2 regions of the Chromobacterium subtsugae genome follow, and region 1 is predicted to be linked to the other one. Evidence: riboswitches for the same ligand, from Rfam matches in the RefSeq annotation. Region 1 holds a riboswitch; the other holds the start of a gene.
What was found. A riboswitch is a leader RNA that binds a small molecule or an ion and turns the genes downstream of it on or off. The one in region 1 is predicted to bind glycine.

Region 1 (11,800 bases):
ATCAACACCGCGGCGCGGGAGATCGCCGCCGGCAACGCCAACCTGTCCAGCCGCACCGAGCAGCAGGCGGCCAGCCTGGAGGAAACCGCGTCCAGCATGGAGGAGATCACCAGCACGGTGCGGCAGAACGCCGAAAACGCCAGAAAGGCCAATTCGCTGGCGATAGGCGCGTCCGACATCGCGGCGCGGGGCGGCAAGGTGGTGGGCGACGTGGTGTCGACGATGAACGAGATCAACGACAGCGCCAAGAAGATAGTCGACATCATCAGCGTGATCGACGGCATCGCCTTCCAGACCAATATCCTGGCCCTGAACGCGGCGGTGGAGGCGGCGCGCGCGGGCGAGCAGGGCCGGGGCTTCGCGGTGGTGGCCAGCGAGGTGCGCAGCCTGGCGCAGCGCTCGGCGGCGGCGGCCAAGGAAATCAAGTTGCTGATCGGCGACTCGGTGGACAAGGTGGAGTCCGGCAGCCGGCTGGTGGACGAGGCGGGGCGGACCATGGACGAGATCGTGGTGTCCATCCGCCGGGTGGCCGACATCATGAGCGATATCTCGGCGGCCTCGGCCGAGCAAAGTTCGGGCATCGAGCAGGTCAACCTGGCGGTCACCCAGATGGACGAAAACACCCAGAAGAACGCCGCGCTGGTGGAGCAGGCGGCCGCGGCGGCGGAGTCGCTGGAAGAGCAGGCGCGCTATTTGTCCGGCGCGGTGGCGGTGTTTCGGCTGGATGAATCGGGGCGAAGCGGCCAGCCGCCGCAGGCGAGGCCGCTCGCCAGCCGGCAGCCGGCGGCGTGGACATTCGCCGCCAAGGGACGGGGTCCGGCGCGGGCGCTGGAGCCTATCCGTCCGCCGCGGGACGCGGACGACGGGACATGGGAGGAGTTTTGAGCGGCGGCATCCGCGGCAGGCCCGGCGGCGCGCTGGCTAAGGCGCGGGCGGGGACGGCATGATGGACGAGACCGAGCTGAAATTCACCGGCAGCGATTTCCGGCGGGCGCGGGACATGCTCTACCAAAAGGCCGGCATCGCGCTGCACGACTCCAAAAAACACATGGTCTACGCGCGCCTGGCGAGGCGGGTGCGCTCGCGCGGACTGCGCAGTTTCGGCGAATACCTGGACCTGCTGCAGCAAGACCAGGAGGAGGGCGAGTGGCAGGGCTTCATCAATGCGCTGACCACCAACCTCACGTCCTTCTTTCGCGAGCCGCATCATTTCGAGATGCTGCGCGAGCATGTCCGCCGACGCCGGCCGGCGGGAGAGACGTTTCGGGTGTGGAGCGCGGCCTCCTCCACCGGAGAGGAGCCGTATTCGATAGCCATCACCTTGCTGGAGTCGTGGCGCGAGTCCGGCGGCGGCGCTTTCGAGCTGCTGGCGTCGGATATCGACACCCAGGCGCTGGCGCAGGCGGCGCGCGGCGTTTATCCGCTGGAGCGCGTCGTCCAGCTTGCGCCGCATCTGCTGAAACGCTATTTCGACAAAGGGGCGGGAGCCAATGAGGGCATGGCCAGGCTCAAGCGGCAGGCGCGGGAGGCCGCGCTGTTTTTCCAGTTCAACCTGGCGGCGTCGACATGGCCCGATATCGGGCGTTTCGACGTGATTTTCTGCCGCAATGTGCTGATCTACTTCGACAAGGCCACCCAGGCGGACATCCTGTCGCGGATGGCGCCGTGCCTGAAGCCGGATGGCCTGCTGTTCCTGGGGCACTCGGAAAACATCTCGCATCTGACCGAGGCCTTCGCCGGCTGCGGCAGGACGGCCTATCGGCTGGCGCGCCCGGACGGCGGCTAGGAGGCGGGCATGGCGGTCATCCGGAGCAAGATCAGGGTGGTGGTGGTCGACGATTCGGCGCTGATCCGCAGCCTGCTCACCGCCATCATCAACGGGGCGCCGGACATGGAGGTGGTGGCGACCGCCTCCGACCCCATCCTCGCCCGCGAGCGGATACGGGAAACCAGCCCGGACGTGGTGACGCTGGATGTGGAAATGCCGCGCATGGACGGGCTGGAGTTCTTGCGCCGGCTGATGCGGCTGCGGCCGACGCCGGTATTGATGATCTCGTCGCTGACGGCGGCAGGCTCCGAAACCGCGCTGGCGGCGCTGGAGCTGGGCGCGGTGGATTTCGTGCACAAGCCGGCAGAGGATGTCGCGCGCAGAATGCCGGACTATGCGGAGGAAATCCGCGCCAAGCTGAGGATGGCGGCGGCCGCGCGTCTGCGCCAGCCGATGCGTTTCCCGCCGGTTCCGGTTGGCATGCTGGCTGGCCCGGACGCCGGGCGCGCGCTGATTTTCGTCGGCGCCTCGACCGGCGGCACCGAGGCGATCAAGGAGTTTTTGCTGGGCATGCCGGCCAATTGTCCGCCCATCCTGATCGTCCAGCACATGCCGGAACATTTCACTTTCACCTTCGCCGCCCGCCTGGACCGGTTGTGCGCGATGCGGGTGACAGAGGCCAGGGATGGCGAGCCGGCGCAAATCGGCGCGGCTTACATCGCGCCGGGCCACTCGCACATGCGGGTGAGGCCGGGCGGGCCGACCGGCTATCAGATCGCGCTGGACCAAGGCGAACCGGTCAACCGCCATCGCCCGGCGGTGGACGCGCTGTTCGATTCCGCCGCGCGGCATCTGCGCGGCAACGCCATCGGCGTGCTGCTCACAGGGATGGGGCGGGACGGCGCCGCCGGCCTGTTGCGGATGCGCCAGGCCGGCGCCGTCACTTTCGGCCAGGACGAGGCCAGCTGCGTGGTGTACGGCATGCCGAAGGAAGCGGTCAAGGCGGGGGCGGTGATGCACGTCTGCCCGCTGGCTTCGCTGGCGTTCCGGGTTGTCGAGTGTCTGCAACTGCATGGCGAAAGGTAGATGACATGAACTTCCCCGGCGCGATGGATGGCAACCGCTATTACGACAAGCATTTCCAGACGATGGCGGTGAAGGTGTTCCCCGGCGAATTCCACGCCACCAATCAGCGGCTGATGCTGGTGACGCTATTGGGCTCCTGCGTGGCGGTGTGCTTGAGCGATCGCACCGCCGGCGTCTGCGGCATGAACCACTTCCTGCTGCCGGAAGGCTCGCTGGATCTGGGCGCCGGCGCTTCCGCGGCGCGCTTCGGCGTCAACGCGATGGAGTTGCTGATCACCGACATGCAGAAGCTGGGGGCGATGCGGCACCGGCTGGAGGCTAAGATCTTCGGCGCGGCCAATGTGCTGGACGGCATGACCGTGGTGAACGTCGGCGAGCGCAACAGCCAGTTCATCCGCAGCTACCTCGCCAACGAGCAGATTCCGGTGCTGGCCGAAGACTTGCTGGGCGAGTGCGCGCGCAAGGTGTATTTCTTCACCGAAACCGGCAGGGTGCTGATCAAGAAGCTGAAGCGCAGCGGCGTGGCGGTCAAGGCCGAGCAGCCCTACCGCGGCCGCATCCTGGAACAGGGCGAAGGCGCCAAGACCGGCGACATCGATCTGTTCCTGTGACAGGCGGAGCGTTCAGCGTTCCAGGTATTGCAGCTTGTCCTTCACCTCGGCCCAGTCGGCATGGTCGGGCAGCGGATCGATCTTTTCGGTGATCACCGGCCAGTTCTTGGCCAATTCCGCGTTGAGGGCCAGGAAGTTTTCCTGGCCCTTGGGCAAGTCGTCCTCGGCATAAATGGCGCTAATCGGGCACTCCGCCACGCACAGAGAGCAGTCTATGCATTCTTCCGGGTCGATGGCCAGGAAGTTGGGCCCTTCATGGAAGCAGTCCACCGGGCACACGTCCACGCAGTCGGTGTATTTGCATTTGATACAGGCATCGGTTACAACGTACGTCATTCTGGTGTCCTCATCGAGGCTGAATCGTAGATCGGGATAATGGTATTTTAGCGATAATTCGTCCCCTTGTAGATTTCAGTCCTCCAATTCCGATGTCCAAGTCATCATACCGGGGCCGTTTCGCCCCCAGCCCCACCGGCCTGCTGCATGCCGGCTCCCTCAGCACCGCGGTCGGCAGTTATCTGGAGGCCCGCAGCCGCGGCGGCGAATGGCTGCTCAGAATGGAAGACCTCGACCCGCCGCGGGAAATGCCCGGCGCGGCCGACGACATCCTGCGCACGCTGGAGGCCTTCGGTTTCGAATGGGATGGCGAGGTGGTTTACCAGAGCCGGCGCCACGAGCGCTATCGCGCCGCCCTGCTGCAGTTGGCCGCCAGCGGCCATGCCTACGCCTGCTGCTGCACCCGCAAGGAAATCGCCGCGGCCGCCCGGCGCGGTCTGGACGGCTATGTCTATCCCGGCACCTGCCGCAACGGCTGTCCCGGCGGCAGGGAAGGCCGGGCCTGGCGCTTGCGCGCGCCCGACCGGGATGTGTCGGTGATGGATCGCCTGCAGGGCGAATGCCGGCAGAACCTGGCCGGCGACATCGGCGATTTCGTGCTGCTGCGCGCCGACGGCTTTTGGGCCTACCAGTTGGCGGTGGTGGTGGACGACGCCGAGCAGGGCGTCAATGACATCGTGCGCGGCGCCGACCTCCTGGTGTCGACGCCGCGCCAGCTGCAGGTTTACGACAGCCTGGGCCTGCCGCCGCCCGGCTATTGCCACCTGCCGGTGCTGACCAACGCCGCCGGCGAGAAATTGTCCAAGCAGACGCTGGCGCCGGCGATAAGCGGCGGCGACGCCGCGCGCCAGCTGCGCGCGGCGCTGGGCTGGCTGGGCCATCCGCCGCCGGCCGAGTGCGGCAGGCTGGACGAACTGTGGCGTTGGGCCATCGCCAATTGGTCGCTGAGCCGCGCGCCGCGCGGCCCGCTGATCCTGCCTCATGCATAAGCGTCCGCTTATTCAATTGACATAAGCATCTGTCGCGTAACGGTTTTTTTGTAAAAAAATCGCCAATGCGACATGTTTTTACGTCAAATCTGTGTTTTAATGCGCCCTTTTTTTCCGGCGCGGCGGCTGGCGCCCGCGGCGCGGCGATGCCGAGAGATCGGCCAAGAAGCCCAGGCTGGGCTATCTTGAAGCCTGTGAGGCGAGCCAGCTGATGCCGTTGTTTCCCATTATTCCGCATGTTTGACGCCGGGCCGGCCAGCGCCCGGCGCTGGATGCTTTCGCCCTAGACGGAGAATCAGGTTTGAGCGAAAACAGTTCCATCCAAAAGAAAGGCTCGCTCGGGGTCTGGATGTGCACCGCCCTGGTGGTGGGCAATATGATAGGTTCCGGCGTGTTTCTGCTGCCGGCCTCGCTGGCGCCGTTCGGCGGCATCTCGATGCTGGGCTGGTTGCTGACCTCCGGCGGCGCGATCTGCCTGGCGCTGGTGTTCGCGCGCCTGTCGGCCATCCTGCCGCGCGAAGGCGGGCCGTATGCCTATATTCATGCCGGCTTCGGCGATTTCGCCGGTTTCTGGATCGCCTGGGGCTACTGGATCGCGCTGTGGGCCGGCAATGCCGCGCTGGCGGTGGCGGCCACCAGCTATATGCAGGTGTTTTTCCCCATCCTCGGCCATAACGAGCCGCTGGCCGGCGCTTTCGCCATCAGCCTGATCTGGATCGTCACCTGGATCAACAGCCGCGGAGCGCGCAGCTCCGGCATGGTGGCGGTGGTCACCACGCTGTTGAAGCTGCTGCCGCTGGCCGCGGTGACGTTCATCGGCTTTTTCCACATGCATCCGGAAAACCTGGCGTTCAATCCGCACGGCAAGCCGCTGCTGTCGTCGCTGTCGGCCACCATGGCGCTGACGCTGTGGGCCTTCTTGGGCCTGGAGTCGGCATCGGTGCCGGCGGGCGATGTCGTGGAGCCGGAAAAGACCATTCCGCGCGCGACGGTGATCGGCACCTTGCTGGCGACCGTGCTCTACATTTTGTCCACCATTTCGCTGATGGGGCTGATGCCGGCCGACACGCTGGCCGCGTCGCAAGCGCCGTTCGCCGACGCCGCGCGGCTGATGTGGGGCGACTGGGGCTATTGGGCGGTGGGCTTCGGCGCGGTGGTGTCCTGCTTCGGCGCGCTCAATGGCTGGAGCCTGATGCAGGCGCATGTGCCGGCCGCCGCCGCCAAGGACAAGCTGTTCCCCAGCCGCTTCGCCCAGCGCAACGCCGCCGGCGTGCCCATCTTCGGCCTGGTGCTGTCCAGCGCGCTGGTCACCATCCTGATGGCGATGAAATACGCCGGCGGCGACAGCGGCGTGAAGATCTTCGAATTCATCATCCTGCTGGCCACCGCCACCACGCTGCTGCCGTACGCTTTCTGCTCGATGGCGCTGATCGCCATCATGCTGATGCGCGGCAAGGCGTTCGCCCCCAAGGACTACGTCGCCCCCGGCTTCTTCGCCGGCATCGGCTTCGTCTATTCGCTGTGGGCATTGTACGGTTCCGGCGCCGATACCGTGATGTGGGGCATGCTGTTGCTGATGCTGGGCCTGCCGGTCTACGTCTGGCAGTTGAAGGAGCGGCACGCGGCGGCTTGAGCCAGCGCCGCCAGAGCCCGAAAGCGCAGCGTCGTCCGCTGCGCTTTTTTCATGGGCGCGCGCGGCGGATGGGCGGCTATGGCTCAGGAAATTTTCATATTCGAATAATAATAAACACAAAAAATTTGCGATATTTTTCTGATAAATACAGAAAAATAAACTGTTTTACTTCGAAATAAACTCGGCTTGCCAAGCCGCCGCGACTGCCACCATAATCGCCGGGTCATACAGGAGAGAGCGGCCCCGCGGCCGCCGCCGAAGGCGCAAGTGCACCCGCAATCGCTCAGGCAAAAGGACTGTATCACGGGGTCGGCGGCTGCCGGCTTGCGCAATCTGGAGAGCGGCGCCTGCGTGGCGTCCACCGAAGGGGCTAACGGCTGATCCAGCCGGAAAATCTCAGGTGCAGGGACAGAGGGGTGTGGTTGACACAGGCTATCCACACTTTTCTCGAAGGAACCGCGCATGACGGCCCCGAAACGTACCCCGCTGTTTGACGCCCACGTCGCCGCCGGCGCGAAAATGGTTGATTTCGCCGGTTGGGAAATGCCCATCCACTACGGCTCCCAGCTGAAAGAGCACGAGATCGTCCGCTCGGACGCCGGCATGTTCGACGTTTCCCACATGACGGTGATCGACATCACCGGCGCCGACGCCAAATCCTGGCTGCAAAAACTGATCGCCAACGATGTCGCCAAGCTCGGTTTCGAGGGCAAGGCGCTGTATTCCGGCATGCTCACCGCCGAAGGCACCGTCGTCGACGATCTGATCGTCTATCTCACTTCCTATGGCTACCGCATGGTGGTCAATGCCGGCACCACCGAAAAAGACCTGGCCTGGATGGAAAGCCAGAAGGCCGGCTTCGACGTGGCGCTGAAGGTGCGCCGCGACCTGGCGATGCTGGCGGTGCAAGGCCCGCAGGCCATTGAAAAAGTCTGCTCGATCAAGCCGGAGCTGGCCGATGCCATCCGCGCGCTGAAAGTGTTCCAGGGCCTGCCGCAGGACGAGTGGTTCTACGCCCGCACCGGCTATACCGGCGAAGACGGCCTGGAAATCATGGTGCCTGCCGATCAGGCCATCGCCTTCTTCCATCAATTGCAAGCCGCCGGCGTCGCCCCCATCGGCCTGGGCGCCCGCGACACGCTGCGCCTGGAAGCCGGCATGAACCTGTACGGCCACGACATGGACGAAACCGTGTCGCCGCTGGAGGCGGGCATGGGCTGGACCATCGCCTGGGAGCCGGCCGAACGCAAGTTCAACGGCCGCGAGGCGCTGGAGGCGCAGAAGGCCGCCGGCGTGAAGATGAAGCAGGTGGGCCTGGTGCTGGAAGGCCGCGGCGTGCTGCGCGAAGGCTTGAAGGTAGTGGTGGAGGGCGTCGGCGAAGGCGTGATCACCAGCGGCACCTTCTCGCCCACGCTGAAGCATTCCATCGCCATCGCCCGCGTGCCGGCCGCCACCGGCGCCACGGCCCAGGTGGACCTGCGCGGCGCGCTGACCGATGTGCGCGTGGTGAAGATGCCCTTCGTGCGCAACGGCAAGAAAGTATTCGAATAATCTGGCTGCAGTGTTGGAACTGCCGCCGCCATTGATCTGATCTTAAGCTGGAGAACTTCAAGATGAGCAATATCCCCGCCGAACTGAAATATGTGGAAAGCCACGAGTGGCTGCGTCTGGAAGCCGACGGTTCCGTGACTGTGGGCATCACCGCGCACGCGCAGGAATTGCTGGGCGACATCGTGTTCGTCGAACTGCCTAAAGTGGGCGCGACCCTGGCCCGCGACGAGCAGGCCGGCGTGGTGGAGTCGGTGAAGGCCGCTTCCGACGTCTACTGTCCGATCGCCGGCGAAATCCTGGCGGTGAACGAAGAGCTGGAAGGCGAGCCGGAACTGGCCAACAGCGAGCCCTACGGCGATGGCTGGTTCTTCAAGATCAAGCCGGCCAACGCCGCCGATCTGGATGGCCTGATGGACGCCGCCGCCTACGCCAAGGAAATCGGCGCCTGATAGCTGAACCCGCCCTGCAGTCGCCAGACGCAGGGCGTTTTTTTTGGCCGCGAAGCCAGCCGCCGCGCACCGGCCGGCGGACGATGAGCCACGCGCTCTCTCCGCCCGCCGGCGATGGCGGGCTTCGCGGCAGCAATGGAAGGTCCTGAACATGTCGCTCTCCGCACTCTTCAATCGCAACGAATTCATCGCCCGCCACATCGGCCCGTCCGACGACGAGCGCGCCGAGATGCTGGCCGCCATCGGCGCGGCCTCCATCGACGCGCTGGTCGGCGAAACCCTGCCGGCCGACATCCGCCTGAACCGCGCGCTGGATCTGCCGGCGCCGCAGCCGGAAGCCGAGGCTCTGGCCGCCCTGAAAGCGGTGGCCGCCAAGAACGTGGTCAACAAATCCTTCATCGGCCTCGGTTACTACCCGGTGAAGACGCCGTCCGTGATCCTGCGCAACGTGCTGGAAAACCCGGGCTGGTACACCGCCTATACCCCGTACCAGGCCGAGATCGCCCAGGGCCGGCTGGAGGCGCTGCTGAACTTCCAGCAGATGGTGATCGACCTGACCGGCCTGGAAATGGCCAACGCCTCGCTGCTGGACGAAGCCACCGCCGCCGCCGAGGCGATGGCGATGGCCGGCCGCGTGTCCAAATCCAAGTCCACGCGCTTCTTCGTCGACAGCCGCGTGCTGCCGCAGACGCTGGACGTGATGAAGACCCGCGCCAAGTACTTCGGCTTCGAGCTGGTGCAGGGCCATCCGGAAGAGGCCGGCAACGGCGATTACTTCGGCGCGCTGTTCCAGTATCCGGGCGAAGCCGGCGATCTGATCGACCTGACCCCGCATATCGCCGCCATCAAGGCCAAGGGCGGCGTCGTCGCCGTCGCCGCCGACGTGATGGCGCTGGTGGCCTTGAAGTCGCCGGGCGAGATGGGCGCCGACATCGCGCTGGGCAATACCCAGCGCTTCGGCGTGCCGATGGGCTTCGGCGGCCCGCATGCCGCCTATTTCGCCTTCAAGGACGAGATGAAGCGCTCGGCGCCGGGCCGCATCATCGGCGTCTCCATCGACGCCAAGGGCAAGACCGCGCTGCGCATGGCGTTGCAGACCCGCGAGCAGCACATCCGCCGCGAGAAGGCCAACTCCAATATCTGCACCAGCCAGGTGCTGCTGGCCAATATCGCCGGCTTGTACGCGGTCTACCACGGCGCCGAGGGCGTCAAGCGCATCGCCGCCCGCATCCACCGCTTGGCCGCCATCTTCGCCCACGCGGTGCAGGCCGCCGGCGGCAAGCTGGTGTTCGACCGCTTCTTCGACACCGTGCAGGTGGACGCGCCCAAGGCCGACGCCATCTACGCCGCCGCGCTGGCGGCCGGCTACAACCTGCGCCGCGTGGGCAAGACCGTGTTGGGCGTGGCCTTCCACGAGGCCGCCACCGAGGCGGATCTGGCCAAGCTGATCGAGCTGTTCACCGGCAAGCAGGCAGATATCGCCGCCTTGGACGCAGCCGCCCAGGATGCGATCCCGGCCGCGCTCAAGCGCGAATCCGCGATCCTGAGCCACCCGGTGTTCAATGTGCACCATAGCGAGCACGAGATGCTGCGCTATATGAAGAAGCTGGAAAACCGCGACCTGGCGATGAATCATTCGATGATCAGCCTGGGCAGCTGCACGATGAAGCTGAACGCCACCAGCGAGATGATTCCGATCACCTGGCCGGAATTCGCCAATATGCACCCGTTCGCGCCGCGCGAGCAGACCGTGGGCTATCTGGAAATGATCGCCGGCCTGGAGAAGCAGCTGCGCGCGATCACCGGTTTCGACATCATCTCGATGCAGCCGAACTCCGGCGCGCAGGGCGAGTACGCCGGCCTGTTGGCGATCAGCCGCTACCACGAGTCGCGCGGCGAAGCCCATCGCAACATCTGCCTGATTCCGCAATCGGCGCACGGCACCAACCCGGCCACCGCGCAGATGATGAATATGCAGGTGGTGGTGGTGAAATGCGACGAGGCCGGCAACGTCGACGTCGCCGACCTGAAGGCCAAGGCAGAACAGCACGCCGCCAACCTGGCCGCGCTGATGATCACCTATCCGTCCACCCACGGCGTGTTCGAGCAGGCCATCAAAGAGATCTGCGAAATCGTCCACGCCCACGGCGGCCAGGTGTACATGGACGGCGCCAACCTCAACGCCCAGGTGGGCCTGACTCGTCCGGCCGACATCGGCGCCGACGTGTCGCATATGAACCTGCACAAGACCTTCTGCATCCCGCACGGCGGCGGCGGCCCGGGCATGGGCCCGATCGGCCTGAAGGCGCACCTGGCGCCGTTCATCGCCAACCACGTGGTGGCGCCGGTGCCGGGCGCGGAGGCAGGCCAAACCGCGGTATCCGCCGCGCCGTTCGGCTCCGCCTCCATCCTGCCGATATCGTATATGTACATCGCGATGATGGGCGCCGAGGGCATGAAGCAGGCAACGGAAAACGCGTTGCTGTCGGCCAACTACCTGGCTACCCGCCTGGGCGAGCACTACCCGGTGCTGTACACCGGCGCCAACGGCCGCGTCGCCCACGAGTGCATCATCGACTTGCGCCCGCTGAAGGCCGCTTCCGGCGTGACCGAAGTGGACGTGGCCAAGCGCCTGATGGACTATGGCTTCCACGCGCCGACCATGAGCTTCCCGGTGCCGGGCACGCTGATGATAGAGCCGACCGAATCGGAGCCGAAGGCCGAGCTGGACCGCTTCATCGCCGCGATGGCCGCCATCCGCGCCGAGATCGACCAGGTGCAGAACGGCGCATGGCCGGCGGACAACAATCCGCTGGTCAACGCGCCGCACAGCAAGGCCGACATCGCGGGCGACTGGAACCGGCCGTACAGCCGCGAGCAGGGCCTGTTCCCGCTGCCTTACGTGCTGGAGAACAAGTTCTGGCCCAGCGTGAACCGCATCGACGATGTCTACGGCGACCGCAATCTGGTCTGCAGCTGCCCGGGCATCGAAAACTACATGTGACCTCGGCGCTGCCGAATCCCTGTCGCCCCGCCAGGCCATGTCTGGCGGGGTTTTTCATGTTCAATGGCAAATTAAGTGTAAATACTTAGAAAGAATAACTAAGTAGTCATACGTTTTTGTACGAACTATCACTCAATGAACAGCACGGAGCGCGCGCTGCGCGCAGTGGATGCTGGGAAATATCGTCGGCATGAGCGGGGTGAGTGAAATGGGAATCGCTAATTTTGACGCTTTCTATCGCAGCAATGGTTCTTTCTATGGCGACCGGCCAGCCTTGTCGCTGATGTATTTTCTGGACAAATTCGATGTGCGGGGCGGCGGGCAGGGACTGGACTTGGCCTGCGGCCAGGGACGCAACGCCTTCTATCTGGCC
Region 2 (11,800 bases), 1.0 Mb from region 1:
CACCAACGGCACCATCTCGCTGATCGAGCAGAACCGGGTAAGCCCTTCGGTCAGTTCCCTCAAGAAAGTACTGGAAGGGCTGCCGATCACGCTGGCAGAATTCTTCACTTTCGACGCCGAGCCGTCGCAGCCGCGGGTGTTCTACCAGGCGGACGAGCTGCCCAATCTCGGCAACGAGGACATCAACCTGATGCTGGTGGGCACCAGCCACGACAAGCGCGACATCGCCATCCTGCGCGAACGCTACCTGCCCGGCGCCGATACCGGCCCGGACATGCTGGTGCACGATGGCCAGGAAGGCGGCGTCATCATCCGCGGCAGCATAGAGGTGACGGTGGGCAATGAAAGCCGCGTGCTGGGGCCGGGCGACGCCTATTACTTCGACAGCAAGTTGCCGCACCGCTTCCGCAACGTCGGCGACGACATCTGCGAAATGGTGAGCGCCAGCTCGCCGCCCACATTCTGATGCGCAGCAACCAACGGAGAGTTCCATGAAGCTGGGTTACACCATCGTTTACGTGCCGGATGTCGCCGCCTCGCTGCGTTTCTTCGCCCAGGCTTTCGGCTTGAAGCAGAAATTCCTGCACGAATCCGGCGCTTACGGCGAGCTCGACACCGGAGACACTGTCCTGTCCTTCGCCAGCCACGAACTGGCGGCGATGAATCTTCCCGCCGGCCACGTGCGCGCCAGCGATTCGACGCAGCCGCTGGGCATGGAAATCGGCCTGGTCACCGAACAGGTGGAGGCCGCGCACCGGCGGGCGCTGGAATGCGGCGCGCAGGAATTGGCAGCCCCGGCGCGCAAGCCGTGGGGGCAGACGGTGTCCTACTTGCGCAGCCCGGACGGCGCGCTGATCGAACTGTGCAGTCCCCTTTCCGCCTGAAATCCGCACCGCAACCGCAAAGCAGCACCACACAAGAGGAGAAAACCATGTCCCGCAGTACGCATGCCGACTGGAAACAACTTGCTGCAGAACTGAAAATCGAGGGCCGCGCCTTCATCGACGGCGCCTACCGGCATGCCGACGACGAACGCCGCTTCGATTGCGTCAACCCGGCCACCGGCGCCAAGCTGGCCGACATCGCCCACTGCGGCGAAGCCGACGTCAACAAAGCGGTCAAGGCCGCGCGCCGGGCGTTCGAATCCGGCGTCTGGTCCAGCCTGCCGCCGATCAAGCGCGGCGGCATTCTCAAGCGCTTCGCCGCGCTGATCCGCGAACACGCCGACGAACTGGCGCTGCTGGAAACGCTGGACGCCGGCAAACCGATCGGCGACACCACCAGCGTCGACGTGCCGGCCGCCGCCCATTGCGTGGAATGGTATGCCGAATCGATAGACAAGATAGGCGGCGAAGTGGCGCCGGTCGATCCCAAGCTCGTCGGCCTGGTGACGCGCGAGCCGGTAGGCGTGGTCGCCGCGGTGGTGCCGTGGAACTTCCCCATTCTGATGGCCAGCTGGAAATTCGGCCCGGCGCTGGCCGCCGGCAACGCGGTCATCGTCAAGCCGTCGGAAAAGTCGCCGCTCACCGCCATCCGCGTGGCGGCGCTGGCCAAGGAGGCCGGCATTCCCGACGGCATCTTCCAGGTATTGCCCGGCCCCGGCGAAGTCGGCAAGGCGCTGGCCCTGCACATGGGCGTCGATTGCGTCGCCTTCACCGGCTCCACCGCGGTAGGCAAGCTGATCGCCGGCTACGCCGCCCAGTCCAACCTGAAGCGCGTATGGCTGGAATTGGGCGGCAAGTCGCCCAACATCATCTTGCCCGACTGCCCGGATCTCGCGCAGGCGGCCCGCAGCGCGGCCGGCGCCATCTTCTACAATATGGGCGAAGTCTGCACCGCCGGTTCGCGCGTGCTGGTCCACAGCGCCATCAAGGAACGCTTCCTCGCCGAACTGCAGGCCGCCGCCGCCCGCTACTATCCGGGCGACCCGCTCGACCCGGCAACCAGCATGGGAGCCATCGTCGACGGCATCCAGCACAAGAAAGTGCTCGGTTATATCGACAAAGGCGTGAGCGAAGGCGCCAGCCTGCTATTGGGCGGCAAGGCGGCGCATGCCGACAAGGGCCTGTTCATCGAGCCGACCGTGTTCGACTGCCCGCGCCCCGATCTCGCCATCTGCCGCGAGGAAATCTTCGGGCCGGTGCTGTCGGTGATCACCTTCGACGATGTCGAGGAAGCCATCCGCATCGCCAACGACACCGAATACGGCCTGGCCGCCGCCGTGTGGACCGCCAATGTCAGCACCGCCCATCAGGTTTCGCGCCGGCTGCGCGCCGGCACCGTCTGGGTGAACTGCTATGACGAAGGCGGCGACATGAACTTCCCCTTCGGCGGCTACAAGCAATCGGGCAACGGCCGCGACAAGTCCTTGCACGCTCTGGAGAAATACACCGAGCTGAAAAGCACGCTGATCAAGCTGTAAACCCTCTGCGCCGGCCTGGCACCGCCTGGGCCGGCGCGTTTCCCCTCCGCCTCCCCCTCCGCCGCGCATTCTGAACTCACCCACCCAGCCTGTCTTTGCCCTCTTCGCCCGCAAAGCCGCCGCGCGCCAGCCGGAGCTAGCAGCCGCCGACAGCCGGGCTATGATTGAAATCAAAGACTTCCGGATATTTCCCCGCATGCAGCGAATCTACCGACTTGCCGTAGTCGGCCTGCTTTGGCTCACCCCCCTTGCCCAGGCAGCTGACAGCAGCCCCGCCTGCCCTTCCGGGCCGCTCAGAGTGGGATTTTACGAGTATGGCTTGGCTTACCGCGCCGGACGCGGCTATGACGTTGACCTGATACGCGAATTGGCGCGCCGCCTGCATTGCCCCATCGCCAGCGAGAGCGTGTTTCCCTGGATCCGCACCCTCAAGATGCTGCAAATCGGCGAAGTGGACATCGCCACCTCCGCCACCCCCACTCCGGACCGTCTGCAATACGCGTGGATCTACACCTACAAGCACAGCAAGAGCATGGTATTGCTGCGCACCGAGGTTCAAGCCCGCACCCTGGCGGCCCTGCCGGACGACCCCAAGCTGCGCTGGGGCGTGATCCGCGGCTGGAAGTTCAGCCCGATGCAGGACCAGTTGCTGGCTGACCTGGCCAAACGCAACAAGATCGTGCCGGCCGTCGATGAGGACGATTTGTACAAGATGCTGGCCGACGGCGTGATCACCGGCGCGCTAGCCCACCCGACCAGCTACGACGACTGGCTCAGAAACCCGCGCATCCGCAACCAGGTGGTCGTGCTGGATCTGTTTCCGGATGTCGAGGCGACCGCGGGCGGCGTAGCGCTCAGCAAAAAGCGCTTCCCGGAAGCTTCGGCCGAACTATGGCATGCGGAGTTGAAAAAGATGTCCCGCGACGGGACCTTGCGCGACATCTTCCGCCGCTTCCTCAGCGAGGAAACCGCGGACTACCTGCTGCGTTCGCCCGTTCCCTGACGCAGCGTGCCGCGCGGCGCAACAAACGCGCGCGCCGCCAAGGGGTGGAAACGGCTTCCGCGCCGACGGAACATGAGATGAATCCACGAGAGGGAGGAAATACACCAAATGCGGCGAAACATCTGCCTCGCGCTTGCCCTGCTCTTCGCCACCGTCTGCCAGGCCGCGCCCAATCCGGCCTGTCCCAACGGGCCGCTGCGAGTCGGGTTTTACAAATTCGGCGCGGCTTACCGCATGGGCCAGGGCTACGACGTGGACATGGTGCGCGAACTGGCGCGCCGGCTGCATTGCCAGATCGCCTCGGAGACCGAGCTGCCGCGGCTGCGCGCGCTGAAAATGCTGGCCAGCGGCCAGATAGACATCGGCACCTCCACCCTGGCCACGCCGGACCGGCTGGCTTACGCCTGGATCTACCCCTACAACCACACCAAGAACATGGTGCTGCTGCACCCCTCCCTCAAGGAACGCACGCTGCCCGACCTGCTGAACGATCCGGCTCTGCGCTGGGGCATGGTGCGCGGCTATCGCCACAGTCCGGAGCAGGACCAATTCCTGGGGCAGCTGGACGCGCAGCGCCGGCTGGTAGTGGCCGACGACGAAGACGATCTGTACCGGATGCTGAACGACGGAATCGTGACCGCGGCCTTCGCCCTGCCGGGCAGCTATGGCCGCTGGCTGCGCGACCCGCTGCTCGCCAAGCGCATCGCCGTGCTGGACCTGTTCCCGGCCAGCACGCCCATCGCCAGCGGCATGGCGCTGAGCAAGGTGCGTTTCAGCCGGCAAGCGGCCGAGCGCTGGCATCAGGAACTGCTGAAAATGGACCAGGACGGCAGCCTGCTCGGCATATTGCGGCGCTACATCAGCGACGGCGCCGCCAAGCAAATGATGCAGTTGCCGCTAGACTGAATGCAGCGGCCCCAGCGGCCATCGATTGCGGAGTGCGCAGATGAAATGGTTGGCAGCCTGCCTATTGGCGCTTTGCCTGGCGGCCGCGCGGGCGGCGCCCAACCCGGCCTGCCCGCAAGGCGCGCTCGCCATCGCCTATTACGACTTCGGCATCGCCTACCGCCAGGGCAAGGGCTACGACCCCGAAATCATCCATGAGCTGGCCAGGCGGCTGAACTGCCCGATCCAGAGCGAAACCGACTACCCCAGGCTGCGCGTGCTCAAGCTGCTGGAAATCGGCCAGGCCGATATCGGCACGTCCACGCTGATCACCCCGGAGCGCCAGCGCTATCTATGGCTGCTCCCCTACCACCACAGCAAGAACATGGTGCTGCTGCACCGCGGCGTGCAGGCCAACTCCCTGGCCGAGCTGCTGAAGCTGCCCGACCTGCGCTGGGGCATGGTGCGCGGCTACCGGCACAGTCCGGCGCAGCAGAAAATGCTGGACGAGCTGACGCTGCAGCACAAAGTGGTCGTCGCGGAGAACGAGGACGACCTGTACAAAATGGTATGCAACGGCGTCGTTTCCGCGGCCTTCGGCCACACCGTCAGCTACGACCCGTGGCTGCAAAACCATCAGGCCCAGCAGCAGGTGACGGTGCATGACTTCTTCCCGGACAGCGAGATCATCGCCGGCGGCATCGCGCTGAGCAAGGCCCGCTTCAGCCAGGGTGCCGCCGAGCTGTGGAGCGAGGAAGTGCGCCGCATGCTGCGCGACGGCTCGATGCGCGCGATCATGCGCCGCCACCTGAGTCCCGCCGCCGTCGAGCAACTGTTCAAACAGCCGCTGGAATAGCCAACGCCGGATGGCCGCGAAAAAGCCCGGCAGCGCGCCGGGCTTTTCATTCATCCGAGCTGGGCGGGAATCACAGCGCCAGCTTGGCGATGGCTTCCTTGGCCAGGTGGATGGAGGTGGCGCGCTTGTCCGGGCCCATGCCGATCGCTTCGGCGCGGACGATTTCCACGTCGGTCACACCCAGGAAGCCCAGCACCTTCACCAGGAAGTCTTCCTGGAAATCCATCAGGCTGCCTTGCTCGCCGCTGTGCACGCCGCCGCGGCCGGAAACCACTACCACTTTCTTGTTCGGCACCAGGCCGACCGGGCCGTTTTCGGTGTACTTGAAGGTGCGGCCGGCCGCGGCTACGCGGTCGATCCAGCTCTTCAACTGCGTCGGGATAGAGAAGTTGTACATCGGCGCGCCGATCACCAGCACGTCGGCGGCGAAGAATTCTTCAATCAGCTGGTCGGTCAGCGCCGCTTCGCTGCGCTGCAGCTCGGTCCAATCAGCTTCGGCGGTGAAGCGGGCGCCGACGATTTCACCGGACAGGTGGGCGATCGGGTTGGCCGCCAGGTCGCGGTAGGTGGTTTCCACCTTGTCATGGCGCTGGCGCAGGGTGTTGGCCACCACCGCGGACAGTTCGCGGGTGACGGAGTTGTCGGCCAGGATGCTGGAATCGAGATGGAGCAGTTTCATTTGGAGGTCTTTCCGTGTCGGGTGGGAATGAGTGCATGATAGGCATGCGCAACAATCCGCACTAGACTGCTAAAATTGGAAACATTGTTCCACCAATGAGACAATCCCATGCATGATCTGAACGACCTCATGTACTTCGCCAAGGTGGTGGAGCACGGCGGCTTCATGGCCGCCGGCCGCGCGCTGGGCATCCCCAAGTCGCGGCTGTCGCGCCGGGTGGCCGAACTGGAACAGCGCCTGGGCGCGCGCCTGCTGCAGCGCACCACCCGCCGGCTGGCGCTGACCGAGATCGGCAGCCAGTACTATCAGCACTGCCAGGCCATGCTGGCCGAGGCCGAAGCCGCCCATGAGGCCATCCTGCAAAGCAGCGCCGAGCCGCGCGGGCTGATACGGGTAAGCTGCCCGGAGCTGCTGGCCAAAACCATGCTCAGCGCGGTGCTGCCGCGCTTTCTGGCGCTGCATCCGCAGGTGCGGGTGGCGCTGGACTCCACCAACCGTCGGGTAGACCTAATAGAAGAAAGCGTGGATGTCGCGCTGCGGGTGCGCAACGTGATAGACGACAGCGCCAGCCTGGTGGTGCGCCGGCTGGGCAAGAGCCGCTTCATCCTGGTGGCCAGCCCGGACTTCATCCGCCAGCATGGGGAGCCGCAGGCGCCGGAGCGGCTGGCGGCGCTGCCGGCGCTGAGCATGAGCCGGCCCGACGGACGCGGCCAATGGACGCTGCTGGACAACATCGGCCAGAGCTACACCATCCACCTGGATACGCCCCGGCTGATGACCGACGACATGATAGTCCTGCTGGAGGCCGCCATCGCCGGCGTCGGCGTCGCCGCGCTGCCGGCCAACGTCTGCCACCAGGCGCTGGCGGACGGCAGGCTCAGGCACATCCTGCCGCAATACGACTTTCCCTGGGGCATCCTGCACGCCGCCTTTCCCACCCGCCGCGGCCTGTCGCCGGCGGTGCGCGCCTTTCTCGACTTCATCGCCCAGGAGCTGATCAGCGACGAGATGGCGGGCGACTGGGGGCGCAGCGACATTCGCCCGGCATGACTATTGCTTTGGCAGAATGGTGTTCATTCCATTCCGCTCCGCCATGTTCACCATCCGTCCACTGACCGAAACCGACTCCATCGACGCCCTCACCGCCCTGCTGCACCGCGCCTACGCGCAGTTGGGCGCGATGGGACTGCCCTATACCGCGGTGAGCCAGAGCGCCGAGGTGACCCGCCGCCGCATCGCCGGCGGCCACTGCCTGCTGGCCTGGCACCGCGACGAGCTGATAGGCACCGTCACGGTGCATCATCCGCTGCCGGCTTCGTCCTGCCCGCAGTTTCGCCAGCCGGATGGCGCGGTGCTGGTGCAGCTGGCGGTGGCGCCGGACTGCCAAGGACTGGGCCTGGGCGAGCGGCTGATCGCCGCCGCCGAAGCCTGGGCGCAAGCGCAGGGCTATCGCGCCATCCGGCTGGATACCGCCGTGGAAGCCCACCACCTGGTCAGCCGTTATCTCAGGCGCGGCTACCGCATGGAAGCGCCGTTGCAATGGCCGGACAAGCCCTACCGCAGCGTGGTGATGGAAAAACGCCTGGAACCGATGGCCGGCGCGGACACTCCTAACCGCTATTGCACTGCAACAGAATGATGGCTGCGCGCCACAAGTGTCCGCCCCCGCCATCCGCTTTTATTGCATTGCAGCAACAAGCGAGTACAGTGGCGTCCATGGCTCAGTCATGGGCCGCCGCGTCCGTCTCCATCTTTTCCAAAGCAAGGGGTTGCAATGTGGTCAGCTACTGCAGTTCAAGGCGGGACACTCCCGTTCGCACAACCGCTGTTTGATTACTGGCTCGATGCCTGCCAGCGCGGCGTCCTGTACTGGGACACGCTGTACCGGCGCGGCGCCACCTATCTGGAGCATTGCGAAAGCGGCAAGCCGCCGGTGCTGGTGTTCGATTACCGCATCATCCTGGACGGGCGCGAATTGCCCGACCCGGCCAATTACGCGCTGGCCGCCATCGAGCCGCCGCCCAGCTGTCCGCCCACCGACGCCGCCAAGCGCCCCTTCGTGGTGATAGACCCGCGCGCCGGCCATGGCCCGGGCATAGGCGGCTTCAAGATGGACAGCGAAATCGGCATCGCCCTGCAACAGGGCCACCCCTGCTACTTCGTGATGTTCTTCCCGCAGCCGGTGCCCGGACAAACCATAGAAAGCGTCAGCAAGGCCGAAGGCGTCTTCCTCAAGCGCGTCAACGAGCTGCACCCCAATAGCGACGGCAAGCCCTTCGTCATCGGCAACTGCCAGGGCGGCTGGGCGCTGGCCATGCTGGCGTCGGTGGCGCCGGACCTGGTCGGCCCCATCCTGCTGGCCGGATCGCCCTTATCCTACTGGGCCGGCGTGCGCGGCAAGAACCCGATGCGCTACGCCGGCGGGCTGAACGGCGGCACCTGGACCGCATCGCTGGCCGGCGACCTCGGCAACGGCCGCTTCGACGGCGCGCATCTGGTCAGCAACTTCGAGAAGCTGGACCCAGCCAATACCTTATGGAAGAAGTCCTACAACCTCTATTCCAAAGTGGACACCGAACCGCAGCGCTACCTGGATTTCGAGCGCTGGTGGGGCGGCCATTACCTGCTGAACAAGGCGGAAATGGAATGGATCACCCAGAAGCTGTTCGTCGGCAACGATCTGGTGCACGGCAAAATCGCCAGCCATGACGGCAAGCTGCGGGTGGACATGCGCAACATCCGCTCTCCCATCGTGGTGTTCGCCTCCTGGGGCGACAACATCACGCCGCCGCAGCAGGCGCTGAACTGGGTGGCCGACCTCTACGACAACGTGGAAGACATCCGCAACAACGAACAGACAATCGTCTACTGCCTGCACAACAAGGTGGGCCACCTCGGCATCTTCGTCTCCGCCGGCGTCGCCAACAAGGAGCACAGCGAATTCGCCAGCGCGCTGGACCTGATAGACGTGCTGGCGCCGGGCCTGTACGAAGCCGTCATCGAAGACATCGCGCCCGACGCGCCGGGACAGGAATACATCGAAGGCCGCTACATCATCCGCTTCGAAGCGCGCGACGTATCGGACATCCTGGCGCTGGACGACGGCCGCGACGACGAGCACGCCTTCGAAGTGGTGAAGCGGGTATCGGAAATCAACCAGGGCCTGTATGACCGCTTCGCCTCGCCGCTGCTGCGCGCCGCCGGCAACGAAGCCGGCGCCCGCCTGCTGCGCGAGTTGCACCCCGCCCGCCTGGAACGCACGCTGATCTCGCCGAAAAACCCCTGGCTGTGGTGGCTGCCCGGCCTCGCCGCCCAGGTGCGCGAACAGCGCCGCCCGGCGCCCCTGGACAATCCGCTGTGGCAATGGCAGGAACAGCTGTCCGGCTTCATCGGCCAATCGCTGGATCATTACCGCGACCTGCGCGACGCCGCCCAGGAACAGCTGTTCCGCGCCATCTACGAATCGCCGCAGCTGGCGACGCTGGTCGGCGTGCAGCCGGCAAGCGAGCCGCGCCGGCATGCGCTTGCCTGGGAAAGCCGCGAACTGGCGCGCCTGAAGCGCGAGGCGCTGGCCCCCAGCTTCGAGCAAGGCACGCTGGCCGACGGCTTTGTGCGGCTGTTGCTCTATGTCAGCATCGGCATGGGCGTGGTGGATGAGCGGCCGTTCAACGCCATCCGCCGCGTGATGCGCGACGTCAGGCACGAATACCCGCTGACGCTGATGCAGTTGAAGGACATCGTCCGCCACCAGGTGGCGCTGGTGCGGCTGGACGCGCCGCGCGCGCTGAACGGCCTGGCGGCGCTGCTGCCCGACGCGCATCGCCGCCGCCAAGCCTGGACGCTGGCGCGCGACCTGCTGACGCTCAACGGCCCGATCCCGGCCGAGCACCAGGCGCGGCTGGACGAAGTGGCCAGGACGCTGCAATTGGACATGCCCGCCGCCCCTGGCCATCCGACTGCGCCGTCCATTCTGCCCCAACTGGAAACGGCAGCCGCGCCGGCGGAAATCAAGGCCGAGAAAGCCAGCGCCGTCGCGTTGCAGCCCAAACCGGCGCCCGCGCGCAAACCCGCGGCAAAATCCGCCGCGGAAGCCGCCCCGGCCGCCAAACCCGCCCAGGCCGAGGCAAAACCCGCCGCCGCGCGCGCGCGCAAATCTCCCGCCAAAGCCAACGGCCAAGCCCCCGCCGCCGCGCCGGCCAAAACCGCCAAGACAGCCACGCCGGCCAAGCGCCCAGGCAAGGCCTGATCCGGCAACCGGGGCGCGAAAGCGCCCCGGTTCTGACATTGACTATTCCAATAGCAAAAGCTAATATTGCGTCTCTCTGCGGGAGAGAGGGGCCATGCCCCCGCCGAAGACGCAAGCTCCCATAATCGCTCAGGCAAGCCGTACCGCAGTGTTTCATTGATTCAAGCCGATTGGAGAGAGGCTGCCCCGAGCAGCCCACCGAAGGGGCAAGTGGCCGCAAGCCATGCAACTCTCAGGTAAAAGGACAAGGGGAGAGGCTGTTCCGTAGCCCGGAATCCACCCAGGAGTCTGCCTTGTCCCGCTCGCCATTCCGCGGCGCGCCCGGCGTTTGCCGATGGCCCGCCCGCACATCATTCCCTGTTCTTCCGCAGCCGGCTCGTCCGGCGTTATTGCCGCAACCTCGCAAGACACCATCATGCTGACCCTGATCTACCTGATCGCCATCACCGCCGAGGCGATGACCGGCGCGCTGGCGGCCGGCCGCCGCCACATGGACATTTTTGGCGTAAGCGTCATCGCCTTCCTCACGGCCCTGGGCGGCGGCACCGTGCGCGACATCGTGCTGGGCCGCTACCCGATAGGCTGGACCCAGCACCCGGAATACGTGCTGCTGGTGGTGGCCGGCGGCATCGCCGCGGTGCTGGCCGCGCGCTTCATGCGCCATCTGAACCGCCTGTTTCTGGTGCTGGACGCGCTGGGCCTGGTGGCCTTCACCATCATCGGCTGCGACGTGGCGCTGGGCATGCACTACCATCCGGTGATAGTGGCGATGGCCGGCATGATCACCGGCATCGCCGGCGGCATCCTGCGCGACGTGCTGTGCAACCGCGTGCCCATCGTGTTTCGCCGCGAGCTGTACGCCAGCGTGTCGCTGCTGGTGGCCGTGCTCTACATGGGCCTCAACCAGCTGAACCTGCCGCACGACTACAATATCGCCGCCAGCTTCGCCTTCGGCCTGGCCTTGCGCCTGACCGCGCTGTGGCGCGAATGGCAGCTGCCGGTATTCGCCTACCGGCACGATCACCACTGAACCGCCGACGCCCCGCTGCCGCGGGGCGTTTCGCTTGATCGGCGCGCCTCATGCTTGAAGCCACCCCGCCGGGATGCCATGATCAGCCCCTTTGCTGACTCGCCGGCCCAGACCCCGCCTCCCACATGCGCCCATCCCCAATCCGCCCAACCATGCCCCTCCGCCGCCTCGCCATCCGCGCGCTGGCCGGACTATTGGCCCTGCCCGCCCTCTACCTGCTGGCAGCCCTGCTGGCCGGCTTGCTGCCAGTCAACAAGGGCTGGCAAGCGCCGGCAGACGGCATCGCCGTGTATCTGCAGGACAGCAATGGCGTGCATACCAGCCTGGCGCTGCCGGTCCAGACGCCGCAACAAGACTGGAACGCGCTATTCTCTCCGCGCCAAACTCAGCGGCCCGAGCTGTCCGCCGCGCAGCCGTACCTCGCCATCGGCTGGGGCAGCCGCACCTTTTTCCTGCGCACCCGCAGCTGGGCCGACCTGACTGCCGGCAATGCCATCGCCGCGCTGGCCTCGGACGCCAGCGTGCTGCACGTCGAATATCTGCCCAAGCCGGCAGAGGACGCCGATACCCGGAAAATCCTGCTCACGCCCGGCCAGTACGCGAAACTGGCGGCATTCATCCGGCAAAGCGCCGCGGCCGGCGCCGATGGCAAACCGCTTTGGCTGGCGAATGAGCGCTA

Region 2: it holds a riboswitch for glycine, as region 1 does, so the genes downstream of both, U6115_RS12095 (trimeric intracellular cation channel family protein) here and gcvT (glycine cleavage system aminomethyltransferase GcvT) in region 1, are expected to answer to the same signal.

The regions. Positions count from the first base shown of each region.
Region 1 covers NZ_CP142381.1:1,473,197-1,484,996, forward strand. The annotation lists gene U6115_RS07250 (methyl-accepting chemotaxis protein) at 1-885, shown strand, start outside; gene U6115_RS07255 (CheR family methyltransferase) at 944-1,786, shown strand; gene U6115_RS07260 (protein-glutamate methylesterase/protein-glutamine glutaminase) at 1,796-2,854, shown strand; gene cheD (chemoreceptor glutamine deamidase CheD) at 2,860-3,465, shown strand; gene fdxA (ferredoxin FdxA) at 3,478-3,801, opposite strand; gene gluQRS (tRNA glutamyl-Q(34) synthetase GluQRS) at 3,894-4,790, shown strand; gene U6115_RS07280 (amino acid permease) at 5,140-6,423, shown strand; glycine riboswitch at 6,642-6,732, shown strand; glycine riboswitch at 6,747-6,845, shown strand; gene gcvT (glycine cleavage system aminomethyltransferase GcvT) at 6,886-7,974, shown strand; gene gcvH (glycine cleavage system protein GcvH) at 8,037-8,423, shown strand; gene gcvP (aminomethyl-transferring glycine dehydrogenase) at 8,575-11,427, shown strand; gene U6115_RS07300 (class I SAM-dependent methyltransferase) at 11,636-11,800, shown strand, end outside.
Region 2 covers NZ_CP142381.1:2,502,936-2,514,735, reverse strand. The annotation lists gene U6115_RS12145 (cupin domain-containing protein) at 1-466, shown strand, start outside; gene U6115_RS12140 (VOC family protein) at 492-884, shown strand; gene U6115_RS12135 (aldehyde dehydrogenase) at 932-2,422, shown strand; gene U6115_RS12130 (substrate-binding periplasmic protein) at 2,742-3,425, shown strand; gene U6115_RS12125 (substrate-binding periplasmic protein) at 3,534-4,331, shown strand; gene U6115_RS12120 (substrate-binding periplasmic protein) at 4,372-5,166, shown strand; gene U6115_RS12115 (FMN-dependent NADH-azoreductase) at 5,237-5,845, opposite strand; gene U6115_RS12110 (LysR substrate-binding domain-containing protein) at 5,954-6,895, shown strand; gene U6115_RS12105 (GNAT family N-acetyltransferase) at 6,939-7,484, shown strand; gene U6115_RS12100 (DUF3141 domain-containing protein) at 7,620-10,091, shown strand; glycine riboswitch at 10,161-10,247, shown strand; glycine riboswitch at 10,252-10,349, shown strand; gene U6115_RS12095 (trimeric intracellular cation channel family protein) at 10,507-11,121, shown strand; gene U6115_RS12090 (TIGR02117 family protein) at 11,274-11,800, shown strand, end outside.